2 linked regions of the Pseudosulfitobacter sp. DSM 107133 genome follow. The protein of the gene in region 1 interacts with the protein of each later gene in a pairwise test. Links are inferred from orthologs where the notes say so. Each region holds a gene or a part of one and is shown on either strand. Other genes may lie near its edges.

Region 1 (6,710 bases):
CAGGCCAGCCACATCCAGCGACTGACGGCGCAGCACATAGTAATCAACAATCATGATCCCGTAGATCGGCGCCAGCGTCGCGCCCAGCGTGTTGACGAAGCCGCCAATGCCGAATTCGCTGATAAAGCTGGTCCAGAAGCCACCGATAACAAAGGCAAAGCCCGATGTGATCAGCCCCGCCATGCGAAAGCTGATCTTGCTGGGCGCAAGGTTGGCAATGCCGTTCACCGCCGGGATAAAGTTGGCCACCAGATTGATCCCCACCGTCGCCGCAAAAAAGGTGATCGCGGCAATGATGCTGAGCAGCACGCTGTCGGTGCGCTCGACAATCTCTGTCGGGTTGATAATCGCCTCGCCGTAAACCACCGCAGCGCCCGCCGTGGTCAGCAACGCCAGCGCCGAAAACAGGATCATGTTGAACGGCAGGCCGGCCAGGTTGCCCAGGACCATCGCGGGCTTGTCCTTGGCATAGCGCGAAAAGTCGGAAAAGTTGACCATCACGGCGGCGAAATAGGCCACCATCGTGCCCACGATTGCGATGAACCCGTTGAACTCGGTGACAAAAGTCGCATCCGGCTGCACAAAGATCGTCTGCGCCGCGCTCAACAGCTGGCCGTCCGCCTTTTGCCACAGCACGATCAACAGGCCGATCATCACCAGATAGACAAACGGGCCGGCAATGTTCAGAAATGTCTCGACCCAATCCATACCGCGCCAGAAAATCACAATGTGAAAGGCCCAGACGATCACGAAAGATGCCCAGTCAACGCCCGTCAGCCCCAGCACCTCGGTGCCCCCGCTGATGCCCGTCAGTGACCGGATCAGCAGCGCCACGGCGGTCGAAGCAAAATAGACCTGCACCCCGTACCAGAACACCGCCACGATCGCCCGCAGGATTGCGGGCAGTTTGGCCCCTTGGGTGCCCAGACTGGCGCGGGCCAAAACCGGATAGGGAATGCCGTATTTTTCGCCCGGCGCGCCGGACAGATTGACAAGGAACATCACGAACAGGCCCGCCGCGATCAGCGCGGCAAAGGCTGTCCAGCCGCTGACCCCGAACGAGATAAACAGCGAAGCCACCAGCGAATAGCCGAACAGGGACTGAACGTCGTTGGCCCAGATGTTGAAAATGGCGAACCAGCCCCAGTTCTTCTCGGACGGCGTGACGGGATTCAGCGTATCGCCGCCTGTGCCGGTTGGTGTTTCAGTGTTCATCGTCGTATCCCTCGCCTCTATTTACGAATTATTGTGTGAATGCCGCCGCTTAGCGCCAACGCCCGATGTAACGTGGCACAGGCAGCACCGCGTTGCGGGGAACCTGTCACATCCGTTTGCCACTGCAAAGAACCCAAATGGCCAAAACGACCGCACTCTGTCTTGGGGCTGAAAATGCAGGCAGCCCGCCCCTGTATCAGGGACGGGCTGCACGTTTTAAGGCTGAGGGTGGTCTTATCCCAGTGCGTCGTTGCACCGGCCACAGACACCTGTGTGTTTGTGGGTGCCGACATCGGGCAACACCTTCCAGCAGCGCTGGCATTTGTCACCCGCCGCCTTTTCAAAGACCACGCTGACGCCCGACACTTCCGGCAAACGGAAGGCTTCGGCCGGGGCGGGGTCGGCGGTGACCGCGATGTCAGACGTGATGCACAGATCCTCAAAGGCCACTGATTGCAGCGCGGCCAGCAAGGCGTCGTCCTCGACATGCACAACCGGTGCCGCCTCAAGCGACGCGCCGATCACCTTGTCGGTCCGCTGCACTTCCAGCGCAGCCGTGACCGCACGGCGGGCGGCACGCACCCCGGCCCATCTCGCCGCCAGCGCATCATTGCGCCAGTCGCCGGGCGTTGCAGGGAAATCGGCCATGTGGACCGAGCATTGCGCCCCCGGATTGCGCTCCAGCCAGACCTCTTCCATCGTGAACACCAGAATCGGTGCCAGCCAGGTGGTCAGACGCTGGAACAACAGGTCCAGCACGGTGCGCGCGGAACGGCGGCGCAGGGTGTCGCCATCGCAATACAGCACATCTTTGCGGACATCGAAGTAGAAGGCCGACAGATCCAGCGTGGCAAAGTTGAACACTGCTTGCCAGACGCCCTGGAAATCAAAAGCAGCGTAGCGCGTGCGCACAACCTCGTCCAGCTCGGCCAGACGGTGCAGCACCCATTGCTCAAGCTCGGGCATATCGGCGGCTGCGGTGCGGTCGGCCTCGGTAAAGTCCGACAGCGACCCCAGCATGAACCGCATGGTGTTGCGCAGGCGGCGATAGCTGTCGGCCACCCCTTTCAGGATCTCCGGCCCGATCCGCTGGTCAGCGGTATAGTCGGCCTGTGCCACCCACAGCCGCAGGATGTCGGCACCGTACTGGCGCACGACCTCATCGGGCACGATGGTGTTGCCGATGGATTTGGACATCTTCATGCCCTTGGCATCCAGCGTAAAGCCGTGCGTGACCACATTGCGATAGGGCGCACGGCCCGTGGTGCCGACCGATTGCAACAGCGACGAATGGAACCAGCCACGGTGCTGGTCGGTGCCTTCCATATAGACGTCCGCAATCCCGTCCTCAGAGCCGTCCTCACGGTCGCGCAGGGTAAAGGCGTGGGTCGAGCCACTGTCAAACCACACATCCAGAATGTCGGTGACCTGGTTGTAATCGTCAGGGTTGACGATGCCGCCCAGGAACCGCTCTTTCGCGCCGTCGGCGTACCAGACATCCGCGCCATCGGCCTCAAACGCTTCGACGATCCGCGCGTTCACATCCGCATTGCGCAGCAGGAAATCGGCGTCCGTGGGCAGTGCGCCCTTCTTGGTAAAGCAGGTCAGTGGCACGCCCCATGCCCGTTGACGCGACAGCACCCAGTCGGGGCGCGCCTCCATCATCGAATGCAGACGGTTGCGGCCCGACTTCGGCGTCCAGTTGACGTTGTCGATCTCGGTCAGGGCACGCTCGCGGATGGTCTTGCCGAATGTGTCCAGACCGTCGCCCACAACCTTGTCGATGGCGGCGAACCACTGCGGCGTGTTGCGATAGATCACGGGCGCTTTCGAGCGCCAGGAATGCGGATAGCTGTGCTTGATCTTGCCGCGCGCCAGCAGGCCGCCAACCTCGACCAGCTTGTCGATGATGGCGCTGTTTGCGTTGCCTTCCTTGCCGTTGGGTTTCAGGATCGCCTTGCCGCCAAAGAATGGCAGATCGTCGCGGAAACGCCCGTCTTCCATGACGTTATAGGTGATGACCTGTTCCAACATGCCCAGATCGCGGTAAAGCTCGTATTCTTCCAGACCGTGCGACGGGGCGCAGTGGACAAAGCCGGTGCCTTCGGTGTCGGTGACGAAATCGGCGGCACGGAAATCGCGCAGGTCGTCCCATTCGCCGTTGGCACCTTCGCACTGATCGAAAGGATGTCGAAGTGCGATGCTGGAAAGTTCATCAGCAGATACATCACGAATCCGCTTGTACATTCCTTCGTCCAAACGTGCCCGATTCATCACATCAACAGCCAATTTATCGGCCAACAGATACCTTTCCCCAGCGTTTACCCAACACTCTTCAGGAGTGGACGTAACCTCGTAGAGGCCATAGGAAATGCCTTCACCAAAAACCACTGCCTTGTTTGACGGGATGGTCCACGGAGTCGTGGTCCAGATAACCACATAGGCATTTTGCAGCCCAAGATCAAAAACTGCATCTGTATTCGGTTTCGGCCCCACAACCTTAAACTTCACCCAAACGGTAAAGCTTTCCTTGTCGTGATACTCGACCTCGGCCTCGGCCAGCGCGGTCTTCTCCACCGGCGACCACATCACGGGTTTCGAACCCTGATACAGCGTGCCGTTCATCAGGAACTTCATGAACTCCTCGGCGATCACCCGTTCGGCGTGGAAATCCATCGTCAGGTACGGGTTTTCCCAGTTGCCGGTGATGCCCAGACGTTTGAATTCCTCGCGCTGGATATCGACCCAGCCACGCGCGAACTCGCGGCATTCGCCCCGGAATTCGTTGATCGGCACCTGATCCTTGTCGCGGCCCTTCTTGCGGTACTGCTCTTCGATCTTCCATTCGATCGGCAGGCCGTGGCAATCCCAGCCGGGGATATAGCGCGCGTCAAAGCCCATCATCTGGTGGCTGCGCACGATCATGTCCTTGATCGTCTTGTTCAGCGCGTGACCGATGTGCAAATGCCCGTTGGCATAGGGAGGGCCATCGTGCAGCGTAAAGGGCGTGCGCCCCTCTTTTTCACGCAGGCGGTCGTACACGCCGATCTCCTCCCAGCGCGCCAGCCACTCGGGTTCGCGTTTGGGCAGGCCCGCGCGCATCGGGAATTCGGTGCGGGGCAGGTTCAGCGTGTCTTTGTATTCAGGTGTATCGGCGCACATGTCGGGCGTCCTTCGGATCAGGTCGGGAATATATGTTCAGTGAGGGTCGGTGCGATGGCTCAAACACCTGTTGCCCGGCGTCTCTATGGTCAGAGCGCCGGGGAAATAATTCGAATAATGAGCGCGGATAGCATCATCATGCCTGCCTTATAAGCAGCGCGGCATAGCCCTACAAGACCCCTTCTTTTGGCCACAAATATCCCGGGGGACGGCCACAGGCCGGGGGGCAGCGCCCCCTACTCCGCGTCCTCCCCGCGCGCTGCCGTCTTGTCCTGCGCCCAGCGGTTCAGCCACGCCAGCCCGGCAAGCGACAGCCCCAGCAGCAACAACGAAAACACCCGCACCAATCCGCCCAGCCCTGAAATGTCGATCAGGAACACTTTGGCCACCGCCAGCCCGATCACAGCCAGACCCGCGCGCCGCATCAGGTTCGAGCTGGCCGCCATCGACTGATAGAACAATCCCGCCCCTGCCAGCAGCAGCGCGACGGTATAGGTGTAAAGCTCGCCCTGCCCCATGCCACGGCTCAGCTCCATCGCATCAGGTCCCTGCCAGAAATGACGGATCACGCAGAACAGCCACAGCAGACCCAGCAACCCCGCAAGCCCCAACATGGCCAGCTTCAGCAACCGCGGCAGCGTATCGATCCGCCATGCGCCCAGCGCCAGCACCAGTGCCGGTGCCAGATAGGCGGGGGCCAACGTGTTGACCAGCGGCGGCCCTGCGACATCGCCGAACCAGGTGCTGAGCAACGGAGAAAACAGCAGCGCCCCAAGCGCCAGTGCCAGCAGACCGATCAGCGCAAAGACCGTCGCCAGCCCTGCCCGCGCCCAGCGCAAGGCACGGCGTCCCGCCATGCGCTGCACCTGTGCCAGCGCCAGCCCGAACCAGATCGTCGCGAACAGGCCCATCGCCCAATGCGATCCGACGCTGTCTTCGTCCAGCACATAGGAAATCGCACGATAAACCAGCAGCGTCACCAGAATCCCGCCAAAGGACCACGCCGCGCTGTCCAGCATCAGCACCGCCTCGTCGCGCCGCCCCTGGGCCACGCGCGGGCGCAGCAGCCACAGCCCCGCCACCATCGCACCAAAGGCGCTGCCATAGGCCAGCAGCATTTCGGCCAGCCCGGTGTCGACGGCCCAGACCATCCCCGGATCGGCTACCAGCCGGTAGCCCAGTGTCACCACGCCCGCCGCCACAAACCAGCTCATCTGCGGCAGGTCGAACTTGCGGTCCAGCCACGCGGCCACCACAACCGTCACCGCAATCGCCGCCGTCAGCGCCGCCAGCGACAGGATCAGCACCAGCGCAAAGGTGATGCACGACAGCGCTGACAGCACGAAAAACGCGGTGCGCAGGCGGTGTTCCGGCCCGTCCACGCGGGCAAAGCGTTCGGCCAGCACGCCCATCAGCGCCGCCAGCGCCGCCGCGTGCAGCGCCCAGGGGTAGGCTCCGATGGCCGTCGCCGGCTGCCATGTCACTTCGATCAGCACCGCCAGTCCCGGTGCGATCACCGCCGCCGCCAGCGCCCACAGCGGCGCGAACGCGCCACCGCGCAGCGACCGCCATGCGGTCAGCAGCGACAGCACCACGCCGATGCCCACCAACGCGGTGACGGTCAGGGGGAACTTGGCCTCTGGCGCATCGACATATGTGGTCAGGTAATCGGTAACGATGGGCGCGCGGTCCAGACCGACCAGTACAACCGCAGCGCCAAGGCCTGCGACCGGCAGCAGCGTCTGGTCCTGCAAGGCCGGTGCGCGCACCGACCAGCAGGTCCATGCCCCTGCCAGCACCGACAGCGCCAGCACCGACAACCCGAATTCGGCAGCGCCCTCCTGCGCGGTCGACATCAGCGCAAACACCGTCGCGGCCAGCGCGCCTGCGGCCAGCCAAGTTGGAAAGATCGGGCGCGTGGTCGGGGTCATCTGGTGCAGCATCGCGCCGCCGTGGTCCGGCGACACCGACCGCGCCGGTATCAGCACCGCCATCAGCGCCAGCGCAAAGACATAGGCCACTAAACCCGCAATCGTGTCATCCGCACCCATCACCAGCAGCCAGCCCGCGACATAGGCCAGCACAAGGCTGAGCACCGACACCCACGCCCAGCGTTTCAGCGTGTCGATGCCAAGCCCAAGGGCTGCGATAATGGTGAAATAGGCGTAGAAAATCGTCGGATCATCCGACGACCCGCCCACCACAAAGGGCGCGGCAAAGGCGCCGATCACCCCCACAGCCGCCAGCAGCGGGCCATGGAACCAGCCCAGAACCAGAGCCACCAGCGCCACCAGCACCATGCCGACCAGCGCCGTTTCCGGCCCGATCAGGTC
Region 2 (6,183 bases), on another replicon or contig:
CAAAACTGACGCCCGACATATGTTCCAGCGACAGCAGACGTCCAAGGATAAAGTCGATTTCGTTGCGGTGTAGGCGCGTGATCAGCTCGGACACTCCGGCCCAATGCAGCAACAGGTCGATTTCGGGGTGTGCTGCCTTGAACGAAGCACCCGCATCCACTGCCAATGTGCGCGCCACATTCGGCAACATCCCCACCGCGACCCGTGGCCGTGGCGCTGTGCCGCTGGCGGCGCGGGTGCCGGTTTCGATCTGTGCCATGGCCGTATCAAGATGGCGGTTCAGCTTTTGCCCCGCGTCGGTCATCACCAGCCCGCGCCCTGTGCGGGTGAACAGCGGCTGGCCGATGATCTCTTCGATTTCGGCCAGAGACCGTGAAATCGCAGGCTGCGAGGAATTCATCGCCGTGGCCGCATCGGTGACCGTTCCGGCCTTGGCGACGGCCAGAAAGCAACGAATGTGGCGCATGCGCAGGCGGGTGTTCACAGGGGCCGCTTTCCGGTCGGGATCACAAGTGCTGCCAGTTGATCCGGTTTCATGCAGACTGGCAAGTCTGTCTGGCAATCCGTTCAGGCAACCGCAACAATCGCATAGTCCGGCGTTCCGTCCCAGACAAGATCCCAGGACGCCCCCGGTCGGACATTCTGGATCGCGCGGGGTTCAAAACACACCAGACAGTTCCCCCCCGGCGCAGGCGCGCGCACCGATGGGTAGATCAACCCGCGTGACCCCGCGCGCCGCAGATGCTGCGCAAGGTTCTGCCCCTCGGGATAGCCGACATCGGGGTCGGCACCCAGCGCCGGGTGGTCGGGCTCATCGGTCAGGTCATCAAACACCCCGATGAAATCGGCCAGCAGTTCGACATAGCGGGCGCTGTCCTGATAACAGCCGGTAAACCCCAGCTCGCGCGTGCGGTGCCAGGCAACTTCGCTGACAGAAACCATGACATTCCACGCGCAATACCACGCACCGCGTTCGCCGGAATTAAAGCGGTTTCCGCCCGCCCGTGTATAGCTGAAAGCGGCGTTGATGTGGCTGTCGCCATAAATGTGCAAATCCTGGCTGCGGCGTCGCCAGGCCAGTTCGCGCGGATCAAGATGCGGGTTGCGCCCGCGCTCGGCCTGAAGGCGTCCGCTGGTCAGCCCTTCGATCTGGGCAAGAATGTCCAGCTCGTCATCGGTGTCGACCAGACCGCGCAGGGTGGGGGGCTTGTGATAGGTTGCGGGCAGCAACCGTACCAGACCGCGATCCGATATTTCGGTTTGCCTCATGCGCCGCCACGCAGCGCGTCGAGATAGGTTCGAATGGCCAGGATCTGCGGCAACCCGCCTTCGATTGCCGTGTCTATGGGGCGGTGACCGCCAAACAGCGGGCCCGTGTTCGGCCGCGTGAACCAGTCTCTGGCAAGGGGGTCTGAAAAGTAAAGCTCAAGCGACTTGTAGATGCCCACAATCGCGCTGAGACGCAGAAGCTGGTCTTTGGTCAGCTCTCCTGCGAAATCGGGCTTTCTGGCGCGCTTCCATGTGCTGTCGGACATATCCGCAAGGTTTGCAGCCTGTTTCAGGCTAAGCGCCCAGGCGTCAACGATCCGCGCATAGGCTTTCAGCGCGACGGCGTTGATTTGGGAAGGGTCGCGGGTCTTTGCGGCGACGTGCATCATGAATCTCCTTCGTCTAAGATATAGGTCATATGGACCGCATGTAAAGGCCATATGATCCGATAAGGCAAGGATCGACGCCTTGGGCCGACAGTCGGAAAGCTGCATTTTCGTACCGCTGGCTTCAGACGTTTCGGGGTGCAATGCACTGTCGCGCGTAAAGAATTTGTTCAGGGTATCCTTGTCAAAACGCCGGAAGGGGCGGTCGTGACTGTGATTTATGAAACGTTTCATATTGACATGTTCCAGAATCAGAGCAAGTTTGGCGCCAGGTTGATCGCGGCGTTATCTGGCGCAAATCCAACCTGAAAATAGTCTTGGGAGGCTCTTATGAAGTTTGTTAAATTCGCTGCTGCGGCAGCGACCGGTATCTTTTTGTCTGCTGGAATCGCCGCTGCTGACGACCAGCCTGTTGTGGGTCTGGTGATGAAGTCGCTGGCCAATGAATTCTTTCAGAACATGCTGGCGGGCGCAGAAGCCCACGCAGCAGAACGCGGCGATTTCAAGCTGGTTGCCGTCGGAATGCAGAACGAGACTGATTTTCAGTCGCAAATCAACGCAGTCGACAATTTCATCACGCAGGGCGTCGATGCAATCGTGATCGCACCCGCCGACAGCCGCGCAATGGTGCGCCCGATCAAACGCGCAATTGCCGCCGGCATTGTTGTGGTGAACTTTGACGTGGCCCTGGATGCAGATGCCAAGGCGCAGCAGGGTCTGGACCTGGCCTTTGTCGGCCCCGACAACCGCGGCGGCGCCAAAATGGCAGGCGACGCACTGGGTGAAGCGCTTGGCAAAGGCGGCAAGGTTGTCATCATCGAGGGCAACCCCGGTGCCGACAATGCCAACGAACGTCGTCTGGGCTTTGAAGATTCCGTTGCCGCCTATGATCTTGATCTGCTGGACAGCCGCACCGCGCATTGGGAAACCGAAGAGGCGAACCAGGTGTTTTCCACAATGCTGACCGCCCATCCTGACATTCAGGGCGTCATGGCCGCCAACGACTCGATGGCCGTGGGTGTTGTCAAAGCGCTGGAATCAGCCGGGCGCAGCGACATTCAGGTTGTCGGCTTTGACAACATTCCGGCTGTGGGCCCAATGATCCAGGACGGTCGCATGTTGGCGACAGTCGACCAGTTCGGCACACGCATGGCCGCAGATGCGATTGACCTTGCGCTGGGTGTTGTTGCGGGTGGCCCCGAACTGGAAGGCTGGGTCAAAACCAATATCGAATTGGTCAAGGCTGACTGATGTTCCGACGCCCGGCGCTTTTGTGTCGGGCGTCACTTTTGCGACTGGATCGGATTGCTGCAATGGCCCAACCCACTCAAAATACAGCGTCTGAGACTTTGCTTTTGCCTGATACTCTGCTCTTGAATGTCAAAGACCTGCGCAAATCCTTTGGCGGTGTTCACGCCCTCAGCGGGGTCAGTTTTTCGTTGAAGGCGGGCGAGGTTCACGCGCTTGTCGGGGAAAACGGCGCGGGCAAATCGACGCTGATCAAGATTCTCACCGGCGTGCATCATTACGATTCCGGCACCATCGAACTTTCCGGCGAGATCTATAAACCGACCGGCCCCAACTTTGCCAAAGAAGCGGGCATTCAGGTTGTTCATCAGGAATTCAACCTGCTGACCGACCTGAGCGTGGCCGAGAATATTGCCATTGAATCCTTCCCCAAAACACGGTTCGGACTGCTGGACCGTGCAGAAATGCGGCGTCGCGCCCGCAAGGCGCTGGATGCGATCGGTCTGAGTGCGGTCGATGTCGACATGCCGGTGAACGGGCTGGGTATCGCGCATCGCCAGCTGATCGAAATTGCCCGCGCCTTGCAGACCGACAGCCGCATTCTTATCCTGGACGAACCGACGGCAACCCTGACCGAACGCGAAACCAAACGCCTGTTCGAAATCGTCGCAAGCATCAAGGCCAAGGGCGTGACAGTCGTATTCGTCTCGCACCATCTGGACGAAGTGTTCGAGATTTGTGACCGGGTGACGGTGTTCCGCAACGGCGAAACCACCGCGACCGAAGACATCGCAAACACCACACCCGACGGCGTCGTCAGGCATATGGTGGGGCGCAAGCTGGCCGAGCAGACCAAAGAGCTGAACACCTCGATTGGCAGCGATATTGTGTTTTCGGTCAAAGACCTGCGCACCTCGGCCAACCCTAACCCACAGGGCATTTCCTTTGATCTGCGGCAGGGCGAGATCCTTGGCATTGCGGGCCTCGTCGGGTCGGGCCGCACCGAAGTGCTGCGCGCGATTTTCGGCGTTGATCCGATCCTTGGCGGACAGCTGTACAGAAACGGCGCGCCAGTCGACATCAATACCCCCCGCGATGCGATTGCACAGGGTTTCGGGTTTCTGACCGAAGACCGCAAGGACGAGGGGCTCATTCTCGACATGTCCATCGCCGCCAATACCTCACTGGTCAGCATCAGGGATGTGTCGGCCAAGGGGCTTCTGCGCTTTGCCGAAGAACGCAAAATGGTGCGCGAAGGTGGCGCGCGGCTTCAGCTGAAATACGGAAAGATATCCGATGCGGCGTCCAGCCTGTCAGGGGGCAACCAGCAAAAGGTCGTCCTGGCGAAATGGCTGGCTTCGAACCCCAGGATTTTGCTGCTGGACGAACCGACACGGGGCGTCGATGTGGGGGCCAAGGCCGAGATCTACGCCATCCTCAAGGCGCTGTCGGCCCAGGGCATGTCTATGATCGTCGTCTCTTCCGAACTGACCGAGCTCATTACGCTGACAGACCGCATGCTGGTCATGTCGGAACACAGGATTCAGGGCAGCCTGACGCCGGAAAACTATCAACAAGAGGCCATACTGAAGCTGGCTTATGGCCAGATCGAAACGCCGCAGGGACACACAAAATGAGTATAGCTGACAGCCACGCCGAACCGGAAAATCCCGCGCGTTTTTCGGTGAAATCCATCGTAAACAATGCAGGCATCGGCCTTGCGCTGTTGCTGCTGATCGTCTTCTTTTCGCTGGCGTCCGAACATTTCCTGTCGCCGAACAACATCACCAACATTCTGACCCAGATCACGATCAACCTGATCCTTGCGGTCGGTATGACCTTTGTGATCCTGATCGGGGGCATTGATCTGTCGGTGGGTTCGGTCATGGCCTTTGCCGCCGTGATAGCAGGCAAGGCGATCACGCTTGCGGGGTTCGGTGCGGGTGAATTGATCATGTTTGCCATTGCCGCCGGTTTGCTGGCGGGGCTTGTGTGCGGCGTGATGAACGGCGTTGTCAGCGCCTATTGGGGCCTGCCGTCCTTCATCATCACGCTGGGCATGCTGAACATCGCGCGCGGCGCGGCGTTGCAGGTGTCTGGCGCGCAAACGATCTATTCCTTTCCCCTGGTGTTTGAAGACTTCGGGTCCAAACTGATCTTTGGCGTTCCGGTGGTCTTTATCCTTGCGCTTGTGCTGGTTGCCATCGCCTGGTTCGTGCTGAATTTCACGGTGTTCGGACGCCTGATCTATGGCATCGGCAACAACGAAGAGGCGGTGCGCCTCGCGGGGCATCCGGTGTTCTGGTACAAGGTCGCAGCCTTTACCATCTGCGGGGCAACAGCGGGGATCGCGGCGCTGGTCTATATGGCGCGTCTCAGCATCTCCAGCCCGATTGCGGGGATCGGGTTCGAGCTGAACGCGATTGCGGCCGTCATCATCGGTGGCACCAGTCTGTCGGGGGGACGCGGTTCGGTCATCGGCACCTTGCTGGGGGCCTTTATCATCGGTGTTCTGGCCAACGGTCTGATCCTGATCGGGCTGAGCGATTTCGTGCGCCAGATGATCACCGGAATCGTGATCATCATCGCAGTGATCCTTGATTACTACCGCGCAAAACTGTCTGCATCATGAAGCGGGGGGGCAATCTGAACCGGCACCTCAGCAGCCTTGTGGCATCGCTTGGGCACATGGATGAAATCGTGATTGCAGATGCGGGGCTGCCGGTCCCTGACGGTGTCGCGGTGATTGATCTGGCGGTCAGCCACGGCATTCCGGCGTTTTGGGATGTGGTGCAGGCTTTGCGCAGCGAAATGGTCATCGAAGCGGCTTGTTTCGCGCAGGAAGCAGACACCGAATTGCAAGGCCGGCTGGCCGCGATCATGACCGACTGGGGACAGGACAATGGCAAGGTCATCGCGCTGCAAACCACCTCTCATGATGCTTTCAAAGCCCGCACACGACAGGCCAAAGCCGTCATTCGAACAGGCGAATGCACGCCCTATTGCAATGTGATCCTGGTAAGCGGAGTGGCGTTTTGAGCGAGGTTACAATCGTCGGCAGCATCAACACCGACCTGACATCCTATCTGCCCTGTTGGCCAAAGATCGGTGAAACCGTCAACACCACGGAAACGCGCATTTCGCTGGGTGGCAAAGGCGCCAATCAGGCGGTCGCCGCGTCAAGAATGGGGGCCAGAACCACGATCATCGGGGCCGTTGGCGCGGACACCTTCGGCACCGACATTGAACAGCAGTTGCGGGCGCATGGGCTGGACGCGAA

The links.
Region 2: the proteins of ileS (region 1) and DSM107133_RS19610 interact in binary tests that used the Escherichia coli proteins (3 or more experiments, as listed by UniProt). The link is inferred for Pseudosulfitobacter sp. DSM 107133 from one-to-one orthologs.

The regions. Positions count from the first base shown.
Region 1 is NZ_CP085154.1:1,308,240-1,314,949, reverse strand. Bases 1,250-4,738 are described here. They hold ileS (isoleucine--tRNA ligase), read right to left. Parts: upstream 4,378-4,738; coding sequence 1,450-4,377; downstream 1,250-1,449. Other genes in these bases: DSM107133_RS06500 (DUF2339 domain-containing protein), read right to left, coding at 4,614-4,738. Also shown: DSM107133_RS06510 (NCS1 family nucleobase:cation symporter-1), read right to left, coding at 1-1,215; more of DSM107133_RS06500, read right to left, coding at 4,739-6,710. UniProt on the Escherichia coli protein: Catalyzes the attachment of isoleucine to tRNA(Ile). As IleRS can inadvertently accommodate and process structurally similar amino acids such as valine, to avoid such errors it has two additional distinct tRNA(Ile)-dependent editing activities.
Region 2 is NZ_CP085155.1:437,157-443,339, reverse strand. Bases 984-3,945 are described here. They hold DSM107133_RS19610 (sugar ABC transporter substrate-binding protein), read left to right. Parts: upstream 984-1,985; coding sequence 1,986-2,906; downstream 2,907-3,945. Other genes in these bases: DSM107133_RS19605 (sugar ABC transporter ATP-binding protein), read left to right, coding at 2,969-3,945; DSM107133_RS19615 (MbcA/ParS/Xre antitoxin family protein), read right to left, coding at 1,266-1,655; DSM107133_RS19620 (RES family NAD+ phosphorylase), read right to left, coding at 984-1,269. In the rest of the region: DSM107133_RS19625 (LysR substrate-binding domain-containing protein), read right to left, coding at 1-562; more of DSM107133_RS19620, read right to left, coding at 568-983; more of DSM107133_RS19605, read left to right, coding at 3,946-4,540; DSM107133_RS19600 (ABC transporter permease), read left to right, coding at 4,537-5,535; rbsD (D-ribose pyranase), read left to right, coding at 5,532-5,942; rbsK (ribokinase), read left to right, coding at 5,939-6,183. UniProt on the Escherichia coli protein: Part of the ABC transporter complex RbsABC involved in ribose import. Binds ribose. Also serves as the primary chemoreceptor for chemotaxis.